2 regions of the Qipengyuania sp. SS22 genome follow, and region 2 is predicted to be linked to the other one. Evidence: predicted binding sites of a transcription regulator. Region 2 holds the regulator's gene; the other holds the start of a gene.
What was found. Region 2 encodes LexA, which represses DNA repair genes until DNA is damaged. Its sites were predicted from a motif close to GTTCCNCNCTTGTTCT; they were not measured.
Positions count from the first base shown of each region.

Region 1: recA (recombinase RecA) is a predicted target of LexA. The motif match lies at 3,394-3,409, and genes of this name have one in related genera.

Region 1 is NZ_CP107048.1:1,224,552-1,235,228, reverse strand. It holds gene smpB (SsrA-binding protein SmpB) at 1-128, shown strand, start outside; gene N6L26_RS05980 (DUF2062 domain-containing protein) at 258-866, shown strand; gene N6L26_RS05975 (response regulator) at 866-3,337, shown strand; gene recA (recombinase RecA) at 3,487-4,551, shown strand; gene N6L26_RS05965 (glutathione S-transferase family protein) at 4,748-5,374, shown strand; gene N6L26_RS05960 (nucleotide sugar dehydrogenase) at 5,475-6,641, shown strand; gene N6L26_RS05955 (NAD-dependent epimerase/dehydratase family protein) at 6,641-7,663, shown strand; gene N6L26_RS05950 (class I SAM-dependent methyltransferase) at 7,670-8,500, shown strand; gene alaS (alanine--tRNA ligase) at 8,572-10,677, shown strand, end outside.
Region 2 is NZ_CP107048.1:967,864-978,540, forward strand. It holds gene N6L26_RS04750 (peptidylprolyl isomerase) at 1-251, shown strand, start outside; gene trpE (anthranilate synthase component I) at 238-1,758, shown strand; gene N6L26_RS04760 (phosphodiester glycosidase family protein) at 1,755-2,588, shown strand; gene pip (prolyl aminopeptidase) at 2,585-3,547, shown strand; gene N6L26_RS04770 (anthranilate synthase component II) at 3,623-4,237, shown strand; gene trpD (anthranilate phosphoribosyltransferase) at 4,234-5,226, shown strand; gene trpC (indole-3-glycerol phosphate synthase TrpC) at 5,228-6,013, shown strand; gene lexA (transcriptional repressor LexA) at 6,161-6,850, shown strand; gene N6L26_RS04790 (ComEC/Rec2 family competence protein) at 6,844-8,955, opposite strand; gene gltX (glutamate--tRNA ligase) at 9,077-10,528, shown strand; gene N6L26_RS04800 (citrate synthase) at 10,539-10,677, shown strand, end outside.

The DNA.
Region 1 (10,677 bases), 260 kb from region 2:
ACAGCACCGGGCGGGCGAAGGTCGAACTGGCGCTGGCCAAGGGCAAACAGGCGCATGACAAGCGCCAGACGATCAAGGATCGCGACTGGAAGCGCGACAAGGCGCGACTGTTGCGCGACCGCGGATGATTGGCGTGCAGGCCCCTTACATCGGGGGCCCGTGCTAACCACATCGCCAGCCATGCCGCATTCGTCGCAAGCCGCTTTCCACCTTTCCTTGCACTCGCCAGGGAGGCAGCGCATGGCAGGGTCGTGGCAATGAGCGAGCGCAAATCTAAGACATTCCTGTCGGACTGGATCCGCCTGCGCATGCCCACGCGTGAGCAGATGGCGCGCAGCAAGTTCCTGCGCCCCATTGCGCACCGCTTCCTGACCCCTGAATTGTGGCGCTTTACCCGGCGTAGCGTCCCGCGCGGCGTGGCGCTGGGAATCTTTGCGGGCTTTATCGTTCCGGTGGGGCAGATCTTCCTCGCCGCCTTCATGGCGCTACCTGCGCGCGCCAACGTGCCGCTGTCGACACTGGTCACCTTCATCACCAACCCGTTCACCTTCCCGTTCTGGGCCCTGGTGGCGAACAAGATCGGCGTCTTCATTCTCAAGGTCGATCTGGCGGCAACCGGCGGCGTCGCACAGGACGAAATTTCCAGCGGGCGCTGGTCGTGGTTCATCGAAATGTTCGAAGGGGTCGGGATCACGGTGCTGGTGACCGTATTCGGCTTCATCGTGCTGGCGATTGTCGGGGCAGCGTTCGGCTATGTCTTTGCGGATGTGGTCTGGCGCTTCGTCGTTGCGCGCAAGCGCCAGCGCCGCCTGCGCGCGATGGAACGACGTCTGGATGACCGCATGCTTAAAGATCCCAAGCCGTGATGGTGCAGGAAGACAATCCGGTCACCCGGCTGCCCCCGCTACCGCTTATGCTCGGCGTCGCGGCTGCCGGGATCGTTTCGGTATCGCTGGTATGGCTGGTCGGCCAGCAGACCGTCGTTGCCTTGGCCTATGGCGGAGCGCTGGTGGCGGTGCTTTTGATGCTGCTGCTCGCGGCCCGTCTCAAGACTGCTCCTGTCGAGGGGGATGCGCTCCAGCCAGACTGGTCGGTAACCAGCGTCGCGATCGAGAACCGCCGCCGGGCCGTGGTGATCATTGATCGGGCTAACCGCATGGTCTGCGCCAATTCGACTTATGAAGGCTGGTTTGACAGCGCGACCACGCCTTACGATTTGCCCTTCGATACCGCCTCTCGCGGAGCGGTGATCGCCGGCGCGCGCGAAGCCTGGCGCGATGGCTCGGCCAAGGTCGCCGAATTGCGGCTCAACGGTCTCGGGGCCTATTACCAATTGCAGATCGATCGCAGCGGACGGGGCGAGGCCTATCTCGTCTGGCGCTTCACCGAGTTGCGTGAGGAACACAGCTATGAAGGCCTGTCCGAGCGCCTTTCGGGCCGCTTTGGCGAGGTGATCTCCCGGTCGGGTCTCGAACTCGCACTGGTGGGGCCCGATGGTGTCGTCCTCACCACCACACCCGGGCTGGCCGAACGCGCTACCGGCAGCCGCGACAATTCGCTGGGCGGGCTCGAATTCGTGCAATTGCTTCGCTCGGACGATCGCGACCGCATCTTCTTCGCGCGCGAAGGGCAGCAGGGTTCGCCGCAGACGCTGGTGCATGTGCCGCTCGACGCACCTTCCGCCGACAAACTCAGCGATGCCGACCAATCGCCTTCGCTGATGCTGCTGGTCGACAGTTCGGTCGGCCTCGGGGGCGGCTGGGAAGGCAGCGGCAAGGCCGCCATCCCGCAGCTCGAAGCGCTGCTCTCCGCGCTGCCGCTGGGGCTGGCGCTGACCGATCGCGACGGCCGCTTCCTATTCGCCAACAAGGCTTTTCTGCGCGCGGTGGAACGGGTCGATCGCGGACTGCCGCAATTTCCGTCCGACCTTGTCGTGCGCGAAGACAAGGCCGCGCTGGCTGATACCGTTCGCCGCTTCGCCAAGGGCGCGACCGCGAGCGGCGACATGGCGGTGCGGCTGGCGAACGACAAGGAAGAACCGGTGTCGATCGGCCTCGCGGGCGTACGCGGGCTGGGCGATGCGGCGGTGCTGCTGTCGATCTCCGATTCCTCGGAAGAGAAGCGCCTCCGCCGCCAGGTTGCGCAGGCTACCAAGATGCAGGCGGTCGGCCAGCTGGCGGGCGGCGTGGCGCATGACTTCAACAACGTGCTGACCGCGATCATTGGCTATTGCGACCTCATGCTGTTGCGGCATACGCCGGGTGACAGCGATTACGATGACATCCAGCAGATCAAGGCCAATTCGAACCGCGCGGCCAGCCTGACGCGGCAATTGCTTGCCTTCAGCCGCCAGCAGACCTTGCGCCCCGTGGTGCTGCAGCTGCCCGACGTGGTCAGCGAGGTCAGCCAGCTGCTCAAGCGGCTGATGGGCGAGAAGGTCGAGTTTTCGGTGCGCCACGATCGCGAGCTAGGCTCTGTCCGCGCCGATCCGCAGCAGCTTGAGCAGGTCATCATCAACCTCGCGGTCAATGCGCGCGATGCGATGCAGATGAATGCGATCAAGCGCGGCAAGCAGGACTGGAAGGGCAGCCTCACGCTGGCGACGCGCCGGGTATCGGCGCGCGACGTGCGCAAGATGGGCATCGATATCATGCCCGCGGACGATTACACCGTGCTGATCGTGCAGGACACCGGCGGCGGTATTCCCGACGAGCATCTCAACAAGATCTTCGAACCCTTCTTCACCACCAAGGAGCAGGGCAAGGGCACCGGGCTCGGCCTGTCGACGGTCTATGGGATCGTGAAGCAGTCGAACGGCTTTATCTTTGCCGACAATGTGCAGGGGCCCGACGGCACGCTGATCGGCGCACGCTTCACCATGTACCTGCCGGTGCACAAGGGCGAACTGCCCGCAATCATGCGCCGCGAAGAGCCCGAGGAAACCAAGGCGACCGAATGGTCGGCGGGCGGGAAGCTGCTGCTGGTCGAGGACGAGGACATGGTGCGCGCCGTCGCCGAACGTGCGCTCGCCCGCGCGGGCTACACAGTGACCACGGCCGCCGATGGCGAAGAGGGGCTGGGCGCGATCGCCAATGGCACGACCGAGTTTGACCTGATCGTGTCGGATGTCGTCATGCCGACGATGGACGGGCCGGCGATGGCTCGCGCGATCCGCAAGGTGAAGCCGAAAATCCCGATCCTGTTTATGTCGGGCTATGCCGAAGAGCAGCTCCGCAACGAGATCGATATCGAAGACATGCACTTCATCCCCAAGCCGTTCAGCGTCCAGCAGATCAATGCCAAGGTAGCCGAAGTGCTGAGCGAACAACGCAAATAGGCATGTTATGCTGACTGGTTTTCGCGGGGTGGAACAAAGCCAGAAAACTTTTTCGCGTTCCCCACTTGTTCTAGCGGAACAAAGCCGATACATACTGCGCCAGTTGAAGAGTCGAACAGCGGCTCTGGCCAAGCGCAGGAGGTAATGTCATGGCGGCAAGTCTGAAGCTCGTAGAGGACAAGAAAGTGGACGCAGACCGTCAGAAGGCATTGGATGCCGCGCTTGCGCAGATCGATCGCGCATTCGGCAAGGGTTCGGCGATGAAGCTCGGCCAGAAGGAAGCCATGCAGGTGGAATCGATTTCCACCGGCTCGCTCGGCCTCGATATCGCGCTCGGCGTGGGCGGTTTGCCCAAGGGCCGTGTGGTCGAGGTCTATGGTCCGGAAAGTTCGGGCAAGACCACGTTGGCGCTGCATGTCATCGCCGAGGCGCAGAAGGCCGGCGGTACCGCTGCCTTCGTCGATGCCGAACACGCGCTCGACCCGGTCTATGCCAAGAAGCTGGGCGTCGATATCGAGGAATTGATCGTCTCGCAGCCCGATACCGGCGAACAGGCGCTCGAGATTACCGATACGCTGGTCCGCTCTAACGCGATCGACGTGCTGGTGGTCGACTCGGTTGCCGCGCTGGTCCCGCGCGCCGAAATCGAAGGCGAGATGGGCGACAGCCACGTCGGTCTCCAGGCTCGCCTGATGAGCCAGTCGCTGCGCAAGCTGACCGGCTCGATCAACCGCTCCAAGTGCATGGTGATCTTCATCAACCAGCTGCGCATGAAGATCGGTGTGATGTACGGCAATCCCGAAACCACCACCGGCGGCAATGCGCTCAAGTTCTACGCCTCGGTGCGGCTCGACATCCGCCGCACGGGCCAGATCAAGGATCGCGACGAGGTGATCGGCAATGCGACCCGCGTGAAAGTGGTCAAGAACAAGGTCGCCCCGCCGTTCAAGCAGGTCGAGTTCGACATCATGTATGGCGAAGGTATTTCGAAGATCGGGGAGATCCTCGACCTCGGCGTCAAGGCCGGCGTGGTCGAGAAATCGGGCAGCTGGTTCAGCTATGACAGTGTCCGCATCGGCCAGGGCCGCGAGAACGCCAAGAACTTCCTCAAGGAAAATTCCGAGATGTGTGCCAAGTTGGAAGCCGCAATCCGCGGCCGCACCGACGAGGTCGCCGAAGAGATGATGACCGGCCCGGACGCGGACGAGGACTGAATTCTCTTCAAGCGGGAGCGCGTCGGCCCATATCCCCGGGCTCGCGTTACAGCCGGGCTGTCCCCCGGTACTCCCGAAAAACCGGAAAGCCGGTGCGCGCCGCTTCATGGCCGCACCGGCTTTTCCGTTTGTGGCATGGCCGCCAACCGGCGGCAGCCCTAGGGTGCGGAGCGAATCGTCAATCCGGAGCGCCGCCATGACCATCACCGTCCACCATCTCAACAACAGCCGTTCGCAGCGCATTCTCTGGCTGCTCGAGGAACTGGGCGCGGACTACGAAGTGGTCGCCTACCAGCGCGATTCCGAAAGCAATCTTGCGCCGCCGGAACTTCAGAAAGCCCATCCGCTTGGCAAGTCGCCGCTGATCGAAGATGATGGGCTGTGCATCGCCGAAAGCGGCGCGATCATCCAATATCTGTGCGAACGCCATGGCGGCGAAAGCTGGCTTCCCGCGCGCGACGGCGAAGCCCATGTCCGCCACCTCGAATGGATGCAGTTCGGCGAAAGCAGCTTTTTCGTCCCGGTCATGCTGAAGATCTACGCCGGTCGCCTTGGCGATGCCGCCAGATCGCTGATGCCGCGCGTCGACGAGCAACTCGCCGCTCATGTCCGCTTCGCCGAGAACAACATCTCACCCGACCTCCACTTCGTCGGCGATGACTGGACCGCTGCCGATGTGATGATGAGCTTCCCCGCCGAGATCGCGGTGATGCAGGGCTATGGCGAGCAAGCGCCGAAGCTCGCGCGGTTCGTCGAGGCGATCCACGCCCGCCCTGCGTGGCAGCGCGCGCGCGCGCGCGGCGGGCCCTATTTCATCTGGTGAGTAGCGGCGGGCGGGGCAGGGCTTGCATTCGCTCGCGCCTCCCCACAGAAGGCTCGCGCTGACGACCCTTGCGGCAGCGGATTGATATGCGGGTAATTCGATGAAGATCGCCGTTTTCGGGCTTGGCTATGTCGGCCTTTCCAATGCCATCATGCTATCGCAGCACAATTGCGTGATCGGCTGCGATATCTCGCCCGAGCGGATCGCCTTGCTCGACGATCGCCAATCGCCGATTCAGGACGAGTTACTCGAAGAGTATCTGCGCCGCGACGATCTCGACCTCGCCTTCACCACCGACCCTGCCACAGCGATCGAAGGCGCCGAATTTGCGGTGGTTGCCGTCCCGACCAATTACGATGTCGAAACCAATTTCTTCGATACCTCCGCGGTCGATACGGTCATCGAACAGGTTCTGGCCGCCAACGATCAGGCAGTCGTAGTCGTCAAATCCACGGTCCCGGTGGGCTATGTCGGCCAAGCGCGCGAACGCTTCGCGACCGACCGCATTATCTTCAGTCCTGAATTCCTGCGCGAGGGCAAGGCGCTCTACGACAACCTCCATCCCTCGCGGATCATCGTCGGCGAACGGTCCGAGCGGGCACAGAAGTTCGCCGATCTGCTGCTTCAACCGGTACTCGAAGCCGATGTCACTGTCCTGCTGACCGATGCCGACGAGGCCGAGGCGATCAAGCTGTTCGCGAATACCTATCTCGCGATGCGCGTCGCCTTCTTCAACGAACTCGACAGCTACGCCCTGTCGCGCGGGCTCGACACGCGCCAGATCATCGAAGGCGTCGGCCTCGATCCGCGCATCGGGGCGCATTACAACAATCCATCCTTCGGCTATGGCGGCTACTGCCTGCCCAAGGATACCAAGCAGTTGCTGGCCAATTATTCCGAAGTCCCGCAAAACCTCATCCGCGCGATCGTTGACGCCAACCGCACGCGCAAGGACTATCTCGCCGACCGCATCATCGAGCGCGAGCCACGTATCGTCGGCATCTACCGCCTCGTGATGAAAGCCGGTTCGGACAATTTCCGCCAGTCGTCGATCCAGGGCATCATGAAGCGAGTAAAGGCCAAGGGGATTGAAGTGATCGTCTACGAACCGGTGATGGATGACGAGAGTTTCTTCGGCAGCCGCGTCGTGAACGATCTCGGTGCATTCAAGGCAGAGGCCGACGTGATCGTCGCCAATCGACTCGATCCCGATATCGCCGATGTCCGCGACAAGGTCTTCACCCGCGACCTGTTCGGCGCCGACTGATGGGCGAAAGCCGCACCGCGCTGGTCACCGGCTCGGCTGGCTTTATCGGCTATTTCCTAAGCCGTCGCCTTTTGAAAGACGGTTTCCGGGTGATCGGAGTAGATTCGCTTTCGGATTATTACGATCCTGGGTTGAAGCGTCGCCGACAAGCTGGGTTACTCCAGAATGCTGGATTTTCTGCCATCAACGAATCTATCGAGACTCCAAACCTGCTCGCTGATCTTTTCGCCGACGAGCGGCCCGACATTGTGGTTCATCTCGCGGCGCAAGCAGGGGTGCGTTATTCGATCGAAAGTCCGCGCAGCTATCTTGAGAGCAACATCGTCGGGACTTTTGAATTGCTCGAGGCGGCGCGCGCACATCCGCCGCAACACATGCTGTTGGCCTCTACCTCTTCGGCTTATGGCGCCAATACCGAGATGCCCTATCGCGAGACGATGAGGACGGATCACCAGATGTCCTTTTACGCCGCGACCAAGAAGGCGAGCGAGGCGATGGCGCATTCCTACGCACACCTTTTCGGTCTGCCAGTGACGATGTTTCGCTTTTTTACGGTCTATGGACCTTGGGGCCGCCCCGACATGGCCCTGTTCAAATTTACGAAGGCAATGCTCGAGGGCAAGCCGATTGACGTCTACAATCACGGCGAGATGATGCGCGACTTCACCTTTGTGGAGGATCTGGTTGAGGCAATTCGCCGCTTGATCGATGCACCTCCAATCCGACCGGAAAATGGCGATGAAATCGCCCAAGGTGACAGTTTGTCGCCAGTCGCCCCGTGGCGCGTGGTCAATATCGGCAATTCGCAGCCCGTCCAGCTTGGCGACATGATCGCGGCAATCGAGGATGCACTGGGCATCAAGGCCAAGCGCAATCTCATGCCGATGCAGCCGGGTGACGTTCAGGCGACCTGGGCCGATGCCGAACTGCTGCGCAGCCTTACCGGCTACGTCCCGCAAACGGATATCCGCGATGGCGTGCAGCGGTTCGTTGCGTGGTATCGCGACTACTATCAGATCTGAGGTGCAATGACCGATCAATCCGAATGGACCGGCAAGGTCGGAAATGCTTGGGCCGACGAATGGCAGCGGACCGATCGCAGCTTCGGCCCGGTGACCGACCGGCTGCTCGAAGTCGCGCAGGCGAATGGTTTCGCACAGGCACTGGATGTCGGCTGCGGCGCAGGCGAAGTGTCGCTCGCGCTCGCGGCGGGCGATCCGACGGCGAGGGTGATCGGGGTCGATATCAGCGCAGACCTGCTCGAGGCGGCCCGTGAGCGCGGAGCGGGGCAGCAGAACCTACGCTTCGAACTGGGCGATGCGGCCTGTTGGACGGCGGACGCTGGAGAACAGGCCGACCTCGTCGTTTCGCGCCACGGGGTGATGTTTTTTGGCGACCCCATCGCCGCCTTCGCGCATATCGCGGATCAGGCGGCGCCGAATGCGCGGCTGGTCTTTTCCTGCTTTCGCGAGCGTACCGAGAACCCCTGGGTGCGTGAAATCGCCGCGGTCCTCCCGCCAAACGATGAGCCCGCGCCCGATCCCGATGCCCCCGGGCCTTTTGCCTTCGGACGTCGGGCCCGCGTCGAGGATATTCTTGCCAAAGCCGGGTGGCAGGACATTGCCTTCGAGCCGATCGATTACGGCATGATCGGCGGCGAAGGCGAGCAGGCGGTCGAGGATGCCCTGTCCTATTTCCTGCGGATCGGCCCCGCAGCGCGTGCCATCGGGGCGCTTGGCGACGCTGAACGCGACGCCGCCTTGGCCCGCCTTCGCGCCATGCTCGAGCGGCACTGTGTCGATGCCCAGATGGCACTCCCGGCCGCTGGCTGGATCGTGACGGCCAACGCGCCCGATTGATCGCTGCCCCTGCACAGTCTGGCCGGGCATTCGCGCTTGTCGCCCGCGCGCCGATTGCCTAACTGCCCGTCATGACATCGACCAACGACATCCGCCGCAGCTTCCTCGATTATTTCGGTTCCTCCGACCATGCCGAGGTCGCCAGCGCACCGCTTGTGCCGTTCAGCGATCCCACGCTGATGTTCGTCAATGCGGGCATGGTGCCGTTCAAGAATGCCTTCACCGGCTTGGAAACCCCGCCCGCGCCGCGTGCCACCAGCGCGCAGAAATGCGTGCGCGCCGGGGGCAAGCACAACGATCTCGACAATGTCGGCTACACCGCGCGGCATCACACTTTCTTTGAGATGCTCGGCAATTTCAGCTTTGGCGACTATTTCAAGGAGCAGGCGATCCTGCATGCCTGGACACTGCTGACGAAGGAATGGGGCCTCGACAAGGACCGGCTGACGGTCACCGTCTATCACACCGACGACGAAGCGTTCGACCTGTGGAAGAAGCTCACCGGCTTTGCCGACGACCGCATCATCCGCATCCCGACCAAGGACAATTTCTGGGCAATGGGCTCGGATGGTCCGTGCGGCCCGTGTTCGGAAATCTTCTACGATCACGGCGACCATATCTGGGGTGGCCCTCCAGGCTCGCCCGAAGAGGATGGCGACCGCTTCGTCGAGATCTGGAACCTCGTGTTCATGCAGTTCACGCAGGAGAACGACGAGATCGTCGGCGATCTGCCCAGCCCGAGCATCGATACCGGCATGGGGATCGAACGCATCGCCGCGGTGATGCAGGGTGTGCACGACAATTACGACACCGATACCTTCAGAAATCTGATCGCGGCGAGCGAGGGGCTGACCGGCGTCCGCGCCGAAGGCGACAGCACTGCCAGCCACCGCGTGATCGCCGACCATTTGCGCTCGACCAGCTTCCTCATGGCGGACGGCGTGCTGCCTTCGAACGAAGGCCGCGGTTATGTGCTGCGGCGGATCATGCGCCGCGCCATGCGCCATGCGCATCTGCTGGGGGCAAGCGAGCCGCTGATGCATCGTCTGGTGCCGGCGCTGGTGACCGAGATGGGGCAGGCCTATCCCGAGCTGGTACGTGGCCAGGCGCTGATCGAGGAAGTGCTCCAGCGCGAGGAAACCCAGTTCCGCCGGACGCTCGACAAGGGCCTCAAGCTGCTCGACGACGAGACCGGCGACATGGGCGAGGGTGGGACGCTCGACGGCGAGACCGCCTTCAAGCTCTACGACACTTACGGCTTCCCCTATGATCTGACCGAGGATGCGCTGCGCAGCCGCGGGATCAGCGTCGATCGCAATGGCTTCGATGCCGCGATGGAGCAGCAAAAAGCCGCCGCGCGCGCAGCCTGGAAGGGCTCGGGCCAGGCAGCCAATGAGGAAGTGTGGTTCGACCTCGCCGAGCGCGAAGGGTCGACCGAGTTTACCGGCTACAGCGCGACCACTGCGGAGGCGGAGGTTGTCGCCATCGTCAAGGATGGGGCAGAGGTTAAGTCCGCCAGTGCTGGCGAGGCCGTGATCATCCTGACCAACCAGACACCCTTTTATGGCGAGAGCGGCGGCCAGACCGGCGATGCGGGACGGATATGGACTCCCGAGGGGTTAGAGTTCGCAGTCGAAACGACTAACAAGCCGCTCGGGCGCTTGCACACGCATGTCGGGACGATCGCCAAGGGCTCGGTCGTGGTCGGCGATGCGGTCCACCTCACGGTAGATGCCGACCGGCGCGACCGCATTCGGGCCAATCACTCGGCGACGCATCTGGTGCATGCCGCCTTGCGCGACCGGTTGGGTGGTCACGTCACGCAGAAGGGGTCGCTCGTCTCGGACGACCGCTTCCGGTTCGATTTCTCGCATCCCAAGCCGCTCAGCGATGAAGACATCGCCGCGATCGAGGCCGAGGTGAACGAGGAAATCCGCGCCAACGAACAGGTCGGCACGCGGTTGATGACGCCCGATGATGCCGTCGAAGCCGGCGCGCTGGCGCTATTCGGCGAGAAATATGGCGACGAGGTGCGCGTGCTCGCGATGGGCCGCAAGGGCGGCGAGGGACGCAATTATTCGGTCGAGCTATGCGGCGGGACGCATGTGAACGCGACCGGCGATATCGGCCTGTTCAAGATCGTGTCGGAAAGCGCGGTCAGTTCGGGCGTGCGCCGG
Region 2 (10,677 bases):
TGGCCGAAGGCACGACCAAGAAGCTCGAAGCGGGCGGCAATGCCGGTTTCTTCGTGGTCCGGGTCAACGATATTGCGATGGACGATATCGCCGAAGACGACCCGCTGATCGCGCAGGCACAGCGCCAGATGGGCCCGCTGCTGGGCGAAGAATACGCCGACCAGTTCCGCCGTGCGATGCGCGAAGAACTGGGCGTATCGCGCAATCCTTCGGCGATCGAGGCCGTGCGCACCCAGCTTGCCGGTAACTGAGGCGCAGTTGGACACCGCGCTGAAAGGCACCGACCGGGCACGCGCGGCGCTCGCGCAGGGTCGGCCCGCGCTGGTGTGGCGCGAAGTGGTCGCCGATACCGAAACGCCGGTCGGCGCAGCGCTCAAGCTGTTCGAGGAAGGGCGCGGCGACTTCCTGCTCGAATCGGTCGAAGGCGGCGAAGTGCGCGGGCGCTACAGCCTGATCGGGCTGGACCCCGACCTGGTGTTCCGCGCCACGGGCGACCGCGCCGAGATCAACGCGCAGTGGCAGCAATCGCGCAGCGGCTTCGAACGCTGCGAAGACGGCGCGCTCGCCAGCCTGCGCGCGCTGGTCGAATCCTGCCGCTGCGACGTGCCCGTGGAACTACCGCCCGCCCTCGCCTGTCTGGTCGGTCATTTCGGCTATGAGACCATCGGCCTGGTCGAGAAACTGCCTCGCCCGCCCGAGGGCGAACTCGACCTCCCCGATATGCTCTTCGTTCGGCCGACCGTGCTGCTGGTGCTGGATCGGCTCAGCGATGCCCTGTTCTGTATCGCGCCCGTGTGGCAGGACGGGTCCATCGCGCAGGCCGAAGAACGGATCGACGAAGTGCTGCGCAAGCTGTCGCATTCGGCAGGCAGCGCGCGCTATTCGGCCGACCAGCACCCCGAGCCCGCGCTCGCGCCGACCATGCCCGCTGCCGATTACGAAGCCATGGTGCTGCGCGCCAAGGAGTATATCGAGGCCGGCGACATCTTTCAGGTGGTGCTGTCGCAGCGCTTCACCTCACCCTTCTCGCTGCCCCCGATGGCGCTTTATCGCGCGCTGCGCCGGGTGAACCCCTCGCCCTTCCTCTATTTCCTCGACATGCCCGGCTTTGCCATTGTCGGATCGAGCCCCGAGATCCTCGTGCGGGTGCGCGATGGCGAGGTGACGATCCGCCCGATCGCGGGGACACGGCCGCGCGGCGCCACTGCGGCGGAGGATCGACTTGCCGAGCAATCCCTGCTCGCCGATCCCAAGGAACGCGCCGAACATCTGATGCTGCTCGATCTCGGGCGCAACGATGTGGGCCGGGTCGCGCAATCGGGCAGCGTCACCGTGACCGAGAGCTTCACCGTCGAACGCTACAGCCACGTCATGCATATCGTCAGCAATGTCACCGGGCAGCTCGATAGCTCGAAGGACGCGATCGATGCGCTGTTCGCGGGCTTCCCCGCCGGAACGGTCAGCGGCGCACCCAAGGTGCGGGCCTGCGAGATCATCGCCGAACTCGAGCCTGCCACGCGCGGTCCCTATGCGGGCGGCGTGGGATACTTCGCGCCCGACGGGTCGGTCGACAGCTGTATCGTCCTGCGCACCGCGGTGGTGAAGGATGGGACCATGCACGTCCAGGCGGGCGCGGGGATAGTCGCGGATAGCGATCCCGCTTATGAACAGAGAGAATGCGAAGCGAAGGCGAGCGCGCTGCTCGCTGCGGCCAGGGAAGCCGTACGCCTCGCGAAGGAGCCCGGGTTCGGTCAATGAGACATATACTTGCCGCGCTGGCCTTGCTCGCGCTGACAGCCTGCGAAGCCCAGCCCGAAGGGGAGCCCGTCGCCCGCGCACGGATCGACGGCAAGGCGCAGGCCGCCCCCACGTCCACGCCCAGCCCGAGCGAGACGCTGGCCAGCCAGGTCGAAAGCGCGTGCCGCTCGATTATCTTCGAAGACACCCCCCTCACCCATTGCCTCGCAGTGCCCGCACGTCACACGATCGCGATGGCGCTGAGCGATGGTGACAAGCGGTATCGCAGCCTCAAGGATTTCGCGGCTGCCAGCGATAGCGAGACCATCGCCTTTGCCATGAACGCCGGCATCTTCGACGGCGACGGCAAGCCGGTCGGCTATTTCGTCCAGCGTGCGCAGCGCTTGCAGGAACTGAACACCGGGACGGGCTCGGGCAATTTCTACATGAAGCCCAATGGCGTGTTCTACGGCAGCGGGGGCGAATGGATGGTGCGCGACAGCGCCTGGTTCCTCGCCAATGTTTCCGAACGGCCGCAATTCGGCACCCAATCGGGCCCGATGCTGGTGAGCGATGGCCGCATCCACCCGCAGATCACGCAGGACGGCCCCTCGCGGCTGATCCGCAACGCGGTCGGCGTCGATGACGAGGGCCGCGCGCATTTCGTGATTTCCAACGCGCCGATTTCCTTCGGCAAGCTCGCCCGCTTCTACAAGGACGAGCTCGAAGTGAAGAACGCGCTGTTCCTCGACGACACCGTCTCGCTCCTGTGGAACCCGGTGACCGACCGGCTCGATACCGGCGCGCCCATCGGCCCGATCGTCGTCGTCAGCAAGAAAGCCTCCGAATGACCGAGACCCGCCGCCAGCTCTATCCCGAAATCGAACCCTACGAGATCGGCATGCTCGATGTCGGCGAAGGCCATTCGCTCTATTGGGAACGCGTCGGGACCCCGGGTGCCAAGCCCGCAGTCTTCCTCCATGGCGGCCCGGGCGGCGGCATTGCGCCCGACCACCGGCGCCAATGGGATCCCAAAGCCTACGACGTGCTGCTGTTCGACCAGCGCGGCTGCGGCAGGTCGCTGCCCTTCGCCGAGATCGAGCACAACGACACCTGGCGCATCGTCGAGGACATCGAGCGGCTGCGCCAGATGTGCGGCCACGAAAGATGGCAGGCCTTCGGCGGCAGTTGGGGCTCGACCCTCGCGCTGGCCTATGCCCAGAAATATCCCGACCGGGTGAGCGAACTGGTACTGCGCGGCGTCTTCCTCGCGCGGCAGCAGGAAAAGTCGTGGCTCTACGGCTATGGCGCCAGCGAGATCATGGCCGAGCAATGGGACCAGTTCACCGGTCTTATTCCCGAAGCCGAACAGGGCGATCTCGTTCGCGCATATTATCAACGGCTGACCAGTGACGACGAAGCCACGCGGCTTGCCGCGGCGCGCGAATGGTCGCTGTGGGAAGGCCATGTCGCAACGCTGCTGCCGAACGAGGATTTGCTCGAGAGCTTCGGCGATCCGGCCAAGGCGGTGCCCTTCGCGCGGATCTGCGCGAAGTTCTTTCTCGAGGACTTCTTCCTCGACGAAAACGAGTTGCTGGCCAATGTCGACAAACTGGCGGGCATTCCCGGGATCATCGTTCAGGGACGTCACGACATCTGCACCCCGCCGGGCGCGGCATGGGCACTCAAGAAGGCCTGGCCCGAGGCCGAGCTATGGATTGTTCACGATGCCGGTCACAGCGCCAGCGAACCGGGGATCATCGACGGCCTCGTGCGCGCGACCGACAAGCTCGCGGGCAAAGCGGCGTGACGTCACGCTGACGTTTCGCGTGTCGCAGCTTTCCTTGCTTGAAAGCACGGCGCTACCCCGCCATTGACGCCACGAATGACCGACAGCCGCTCTATCCTCGTAATCGACAATTACGACAGCTTCACCTTCAACCTGGTCCATTACTTGATGGAACTGGGTGCAGGCGTGGAGGTGGTGCGTAACGACGCCATCTCGGCACACGAGGCGCTGGCGGCGGGCCATGCGGGCTATCTCATATCGCCCGGCCCCTGCACGCCAAACGAGGCCGGCGTCAGCCTCGACCTCGTGGCAGCCTGTGCCGATGTCGGCGCACCGCTGCTAGGCGTTTGCCTCGGGCATCAGGCGATCGGCCAGCATTTCGGTGGCCGCGTGGTGCGCGGCGGGCTGATGCATGGCAAGACCTCTCCGGTCACTCACGATTCCAGCGGTGTGTTCGCCGACCTGCCCTCGCCCTTCACCGCGACGCGCTATCACTCGCTGGTGGTCGAGGACAATCCGGACTGTCTCGCGATCAATGCCACCAGCGAAACGCCCGGCCTCGATGGAACCAGCGTGATGGGCTTCCATCACCGCGAGTTGCCGATCCACGGCGTCCAGTTCCATCCCGAAAGCATCGCGACCGAACATGGCCATGCCTTGCTGGCCAATTTCCTCGCGCTATGCGGTATTGCCGCCAAGGTCCCCGCATGAAGACGCTTCCCGACGCCAAGCAACACCTCGGAGAGGCCGAGGCCGAAGAGGTCTTCGGCTGGATCCTCGATAGCGAGACCGGCGACGAGGACATCGCGCGCTTCCTGATCGACATGTCGGCGCGCAGCGAAACCTCCGATGAGATCGCCGGCGCGGCCCGTGCGCTCCGAGCGCGGCTGATCCCGATCATTGCTCCCGAGGGGACAGTCGACTGCTGCGGCACCGGCGGCGATGGGCATCACACGCTCAACGTCTCGACCGCGGTGAGCCTGGTGGTCGCCGCCTGCGGTGTGCCCGTGGCCAAGCACGGCAATCGTGCGGCGAGCAGCAAGGCGGGCGCTGCGGACACGCTCGAAGCGCTCGGTCTCGATATGGAAGCAGCGGGAAGAAGCGCGGAGAAGACTCTGGCAGAATTGGGAATTTGCTTCCTTTTCGCCAAGAACCACCACCCAGCGATGGGCCGAATTCAGCCGATCCGGCAAAAGCTCGGCGTGCGCACGATCTTCAACCTGATGGGGCCCTTGTCGAATCCCGCCGGCGTCAGACGCCAGCTGATCGGCATCGCCCGTCCCGCCTATGTGCCCATCTATGCCGCAGCAAAGGCCAAACTGGGGACCGAGCGCACCTTCATCGCCTCGGGTGACGAAGGGCTGGACGAGCTGAGCCTGGCTGGCGGCAACGAGCTAGCCGATGTCCAGGGCAATGATTTCGAAATGCGCCGCGTGGTCGCGGTGGAAGCCAATCTGTCGCATTCCCCGGTCGAGGCGATCCGCGGCGGCGATCCGGCGTATAATGCACGCGCGCTCGAGGCGCTGCTCGGCGGCAGCCCGGGCGCCTATCGCGATGCGGTGCTGCTCAACGCGGCAGCAACGCTGATCATTGCTGGCCGTACCGACGACTGGACCGAGGGCGCGGAGATCGCGGCCGAAGCACTGGACTCGGGCAAGGCCAAAGCGCTGCTCGATAACTGGATCGCGATGACCGCCTGAGATGAACAAGCTGGAAGAAATCTGCGCCACCAAGCGCGACGAGGTCGCCGCCCGCAAGCGCAATCACACGCTCGCCGATCTCGAAGCGCGCGCGAAACAGCAGTCGGCGCCCCGTGGGTTCCAGTCAGCCCTCGCTCGGGCCCAACGGGACGGCTTCGGCCTGATTGCCGAAATCAAGAAAGCTTCGCCGTCCAAGGGCTTGATTCGCGAAGATTTCCAGCCCGCAGATCATGCGCGGGCCTATGCCGCGGGCGGAGCTGCTTGCCTTTCGGTGCTGACCGACGCTCCCTATTTCCAGGGCCATGAAGATTACCTCGTCGCCGCCCGCGCCGCCTGCGATCTGCCTGCCCTACGCAAGGATTTCATGGTCGATCCGTGGCAGGTCGCTGAAGCACGCGCGATCGGGGCCGATGCGATCCTGATCATTGTTGCCGCGCTGGACGACAGCACCATGGCCGAGATCGAAGCGGCGGCGCTCGACTTCGGTATGGATGTTCTGGTCGAGGTACATGATCGCGCCGAAATGGACCGCGCCGCGCGCCTCCGCTCGCGCCTGATCGGCGTCAACAATCGCGATTTGCGCAGTTTCACTACCGATCTCGCCACCACCGAGATGCTTGCCCCGCTCGCCCCCGAGGGCGCACTGCTGGTCGGCGAAAGCGGCATCACGACCAATGACGATTGTGTGCGGCTCGCGCGTTCGGGCGTCCGCAGTTTCCTCGTCGGCGAAAGCCTGATGCGACAGGTCGATGTCACTGCCGCGACCCGCGCTCTGCTCGGGCATTGACGCAGCCCCTGTGGAGCAAATCGGGAACAGGTGTTCCTGTGTAAATCACTCGAAAATGGCGGGATTGCTTGACTTGACGAATCAGGTTGCTTAATTGTTCCGTATTCGTTCACAGCTTTGTGAACAGGCGATACGGGAGTTCGCACCATGCTGACCGCCAAGCAGCACGAATTGATCCGCTTTATCCAGCAGCGCCTGGAAGACACCGGCATTTCGCCGAGTTTCGAGGAAATGAAGGAAGCGCTCGACCTCAAGAGCAAGTCAGGCGTGCACCGCCTGATCTCGGCGCTTGAAGAGCGCGGCTTTATCCGCCGTCTGCCCAACCGCGCGCGCGCGCTCGAAGTGGTCAAGCTGCCCGAGAACGCGGTGATGGGCTCGACCCAGCCTGCCCCCGCGAACGATTCCGTGGTATCGGCCATCACGCCCAAGCCCGTCGCGCCCGAACCCGCCAATGACATCATCGATGTCCCGCTTCACGGCCGCATTGCCGCGGGCGCCCCGATCGAAGCGATCGAAGGCCAGTCGAGCATGCCGGTACCCGCCGCCCTGCTCGGCCCGGGCGAACATTACGCGCTCGAGGTTTCGGGCGATTCGATGATCGAAGCAGGCATTTTCGATGGCGACTTCGCCTTGGTGAAGCGGACCGACAGCGCCCGCGACGGCGAAATCGTGGTCGCACTGGTCGACAACGAGGAAGCCACGCTCAAATATCTGCGCAAGGACGCGGGGCGCGTGATCCTCGACCCCGCCAATGGTTCTTACGAGCCGCAGGTGTACGACTCCCACCGCGTACAGGTGCAAGGAAAGCTGGCCGGGCTGCTGCGCCGGTATCACTGATTGCGGGGCGCGCGTTTCTCATCGGACGCGCGCCACCAGCCATGCTTGCCCTGATCCTGCGCCACGGTATCGATACGCCGGGCGCCCAGATAGAGCGCAACCCCGCCTTCCCTCTCCAGAAAACGCCGGTCGGCCTTGAGCCACCGTGGGCGGCAACTGCGCGGCAGGAAGCGATCGGCGATGACGATGTCGGAGTTCCTGCAGGCTGCAGCCAGCGCGCGTTCCTCGACCAGGTTGTGACTCCGCGCAATCAGCAGGGACCATGCGCGGCCCTCGCGCGTGACGGTCAACGAACAGAATTCGTCGCTGCAGCGGCTGTGCGGCCAATCCGCGATAGCCAGCGGTTGCCGGTCGGTTCCGGCAAGCTCGAGCAGGTTCTCTTGCGCATATCCACCCGCGCTATCGCGTAGCACCAACAGCCGCTCGGCCTCGTTCGCAATGCCGATATCACGCCCGTCGCGCGTGATCAGGATATCGGGCACCGGGGCCTGCAGCATGAGCACCGCAGCCACCACGACGGGTCCGATACCCCACAGGCGCGCCCTGCCCTGCCACAGCGCCAGCCACAGCGCACCGACCAGATACAGCGTGATCGCGCCCATCCCGATCCGCGGGGCCAGCTTTACCGAACCCGGCTGCTCGGCAAACAGATGGGCAATGCCCAGCAACAGATCGAGCGAATGCCCGACCAGCCACCACACGGGCCCGCCTGCGCCGACAAGGTCGAGCACCAACGCCAGCGCCACCAGCGGCATCGACACGAAGGTCACCAGCGGAATGGCAATCAGATTGGCCGCGGCGCCGTAAACGCCGGCGCGATGGAAGTGAAACAGCACGATCGGCATCAGCGCGAGTTCGATCACCAGCCCGGTGAGAAACAGGATCGCGGTTCGTCGCAGGAACCGCCGCAACCCACTCTCCTCGCGCGGCGCGAGGAAATCGCGGATGACTTGCACATTGTGCAGCGAGACAATCGCGATGACGGCCGCAAAGCTCATCTGGAAGCTCGGCCCGACCAGCGATTCAGGCCACAGTGCGAGCACCACGCCTGCGGCAATCGCGACCATCCGCAGCGAAAGCGGCTCACGCCCCAGTGCCAGTGCGACCAGCACCAGCAGTGCACCGATACAACTGCGCACGGTCGGCACCTGCGCGCCCGTCAGCAGCGTATAAGCGATCCCCGCCAGCGCCGCTGCACCTGCGGCGACCAGTGGCAGCCGTACCCGCAGGGCAAGCCAAGGCCACAGCGCCAGCAGCTTAAGGACCACAATATAGCTCGCCGCGATGATCGCGCTGACATGCAACCCGCTGATCGACAGCAGATGGGTCAGACCCGCATCGCGCATGGCCTCCTCGTCGCGCTCGGGAATGGCGCCGCGATCGCCACTGGCCAGCGTTGCTGCAATCGCTCCCGGCGTTCCCTCGAGGCGGCCGCGCACATGCGCCGACAGCCGCCGCTGGATCGAGGCCACGGTCAGCCGGGAGGGCGGCGGCGGCGTGACCAACTCGACCTCTCCCACGACCGATCCGGTTGCCGACAGTCCGTCGAACCAGGCGCGCCGCGCGAAATTATACGCTCCGGGGACGATTGGCGGGGATGGCGGCATCAGCCGCGCCGACAGCCGCACCCGCGCGCCTTCGCGCAGGGCTGGCCGGTCCTTCGCCAGCGGCAGGTTCACGCGATAGGCGACCGCCCGCCCGGTCTCCGCATCGCGCGCGGCCAGAACAAGCCGAACCCGATCCTCCGCCGGTTGCTCCTCGCGCTCGAGGACACGCCCGTCGATCCGCTCGAACTGCGGATACGCAATCGGCTCCGCCCCCACCATCGCCGAGCGCGCCCATACCAGCGACATACCAAGCGCGAGGGCGATCAGGATCGACAGGCTTGCAGCCAGCAAATAGATGCGTCCGTCCCTGCCGCGCCACCGCGCGAAAGCCGCGGTTGCACCGCCCGCCGCGCCGCCGATTACCGCCAGCCATTGCCATGGCGCGTCGAGATAGAACCACAGCCCGATCCCCCCTGCGAAAGCGACCGCCAACCACGGCCCGCGGTCGAATTCCGCGCCTTCCAGAAATGCTTCGGATCGCCCGGCGAAACTGGACAAGAGACCGCGCATGCGCCAAGGGCGCGGCACTGCGGGGCGGGCCTCTTCGTCCGCCTCCCCCATCGGTACCGAAGGCGTCCCCTGCGTCGCCATGCAAGTGTTTGAAAGGAAGCGAGTGACAATGGCAAGCGATAGTGGCAGCGAGACCCCTCCGGTCGTCACCCGCTTCGCTCCCTCGCCCACCGGATATCTCCATATCGGCGGCGCGCGTACGGCTCTATTCAACTGGCTTTATGCGCGGCACCATGGCGGTCGCACCTTGCTGCGGATCGAGGATACCGATCGCAAGCGCAGCACGCAGGATGCGATCGACAAGATAATCGAAGGGCTCGACTGGCTTGGCCTCGACTTCGACGAGGCGCCGGTGTTCCAGTCCGACCGCGCCGAGCGCCATGCCGAGGTTGCGCACAAGCTGCTCGACGCGGGGCATGCCTACAAATGCTTCGCCACACCCGAAGAACTCGAGGGCATGCGCGCGCAGCAGCGGGCGAACAAGCAGCCGATGCGCTACGACCGCCGCTGGCGCGACCGCGATCCGGGCGAAGCGCCCGAAGGTGCGCCCTATGTGATCCGCCTCAAGGTGCCAACCGAGGGCGAAACCACCATTCACGACCAGGTCCAGGGCAAGGTCACGGTCAAGAATGCCGAGATCGACGATTACGTCCTGCTGCGCGCCGACGGGACGCCGACCTACATGCTCGCGGTGGTGGTGGACGATCACGACATGGGCGTGACCCATGTCATCCGCGGCGACGACCACCTCAACAACGCCTTTCGCCAACTGCCCGTGATCCGCGCGATGGACCAGGTCGAAGGCAATTGGCCCGATCCGGTCTATGCGCATGTGCCGCTGATCCACGGGCCGGACGGCGCGAAGATGTCCAAGCGCCACGGCGCCGTCGGAGTTGCCGCCTATCGCGATGACGAAGGCGTCCTGCCCGAAGCGCTGTTCAACTATCTCCTCCGGCTCGGTTGGGGCCATGGCGACCGCGAGGAGATCTCTCGCGAGGAAGCGATCGAGCTGTTCGATCTCGACGGCGTCGGCAAGGGCCCCGCGCGGTTCGACATCAAGAAGCTGCAGAACCTCAACGGCCATTATATCCGCGAGGCAGACGATACCCGGCTGGCCAAGATCGTGGCGCAGCGGATCGGCGAACAGGCCGATGAAGCGCTGCTTGCCGAGGCGATGCCCGTGTTCAAAACGCGCGCGAAGTCCGTCAACGAACTCGCTGATAGCGCTGCCTTTCTGTTCGCCAAGCGCCCGCTCGAAATGACCGAGAAAGCCGCGGGTTTACTCGACGATGAAGCCCGTGCGCGTCTCGCCGGATTGTCCAAAATGCTGCATGTGCAAAATGACTGGACAATCGAGGCGCTGGAAGCCACTACGAAGGCCTATGCCGAGCAGCTCGAACTGGGTCTCGGCAAGCTCGCGCAACCCATGCGCGCAGCGCTGACGGGGACGACAACGTCACCCGGCATTTTCGATGTGCTGGTCCTGTTGGGCAAGGAAGAGTCGCTCTTGCGTATCGATGCGCAGGCCGCCTCGCCCGCAGGCACCGAAGAGAACGAGTGAGGAGACACGCGTGGCCGACAAGCAGGCAACCCTCGATCTGGGCGGTCAGACCCAGGAATTCCCCGTGCTGCAGGGCAGCGTCGGCCCCGATGTGGTCGATATCCGCAAGCTGTATGGCACGACCGGCAAGTTCACCTACGACCCGGGCT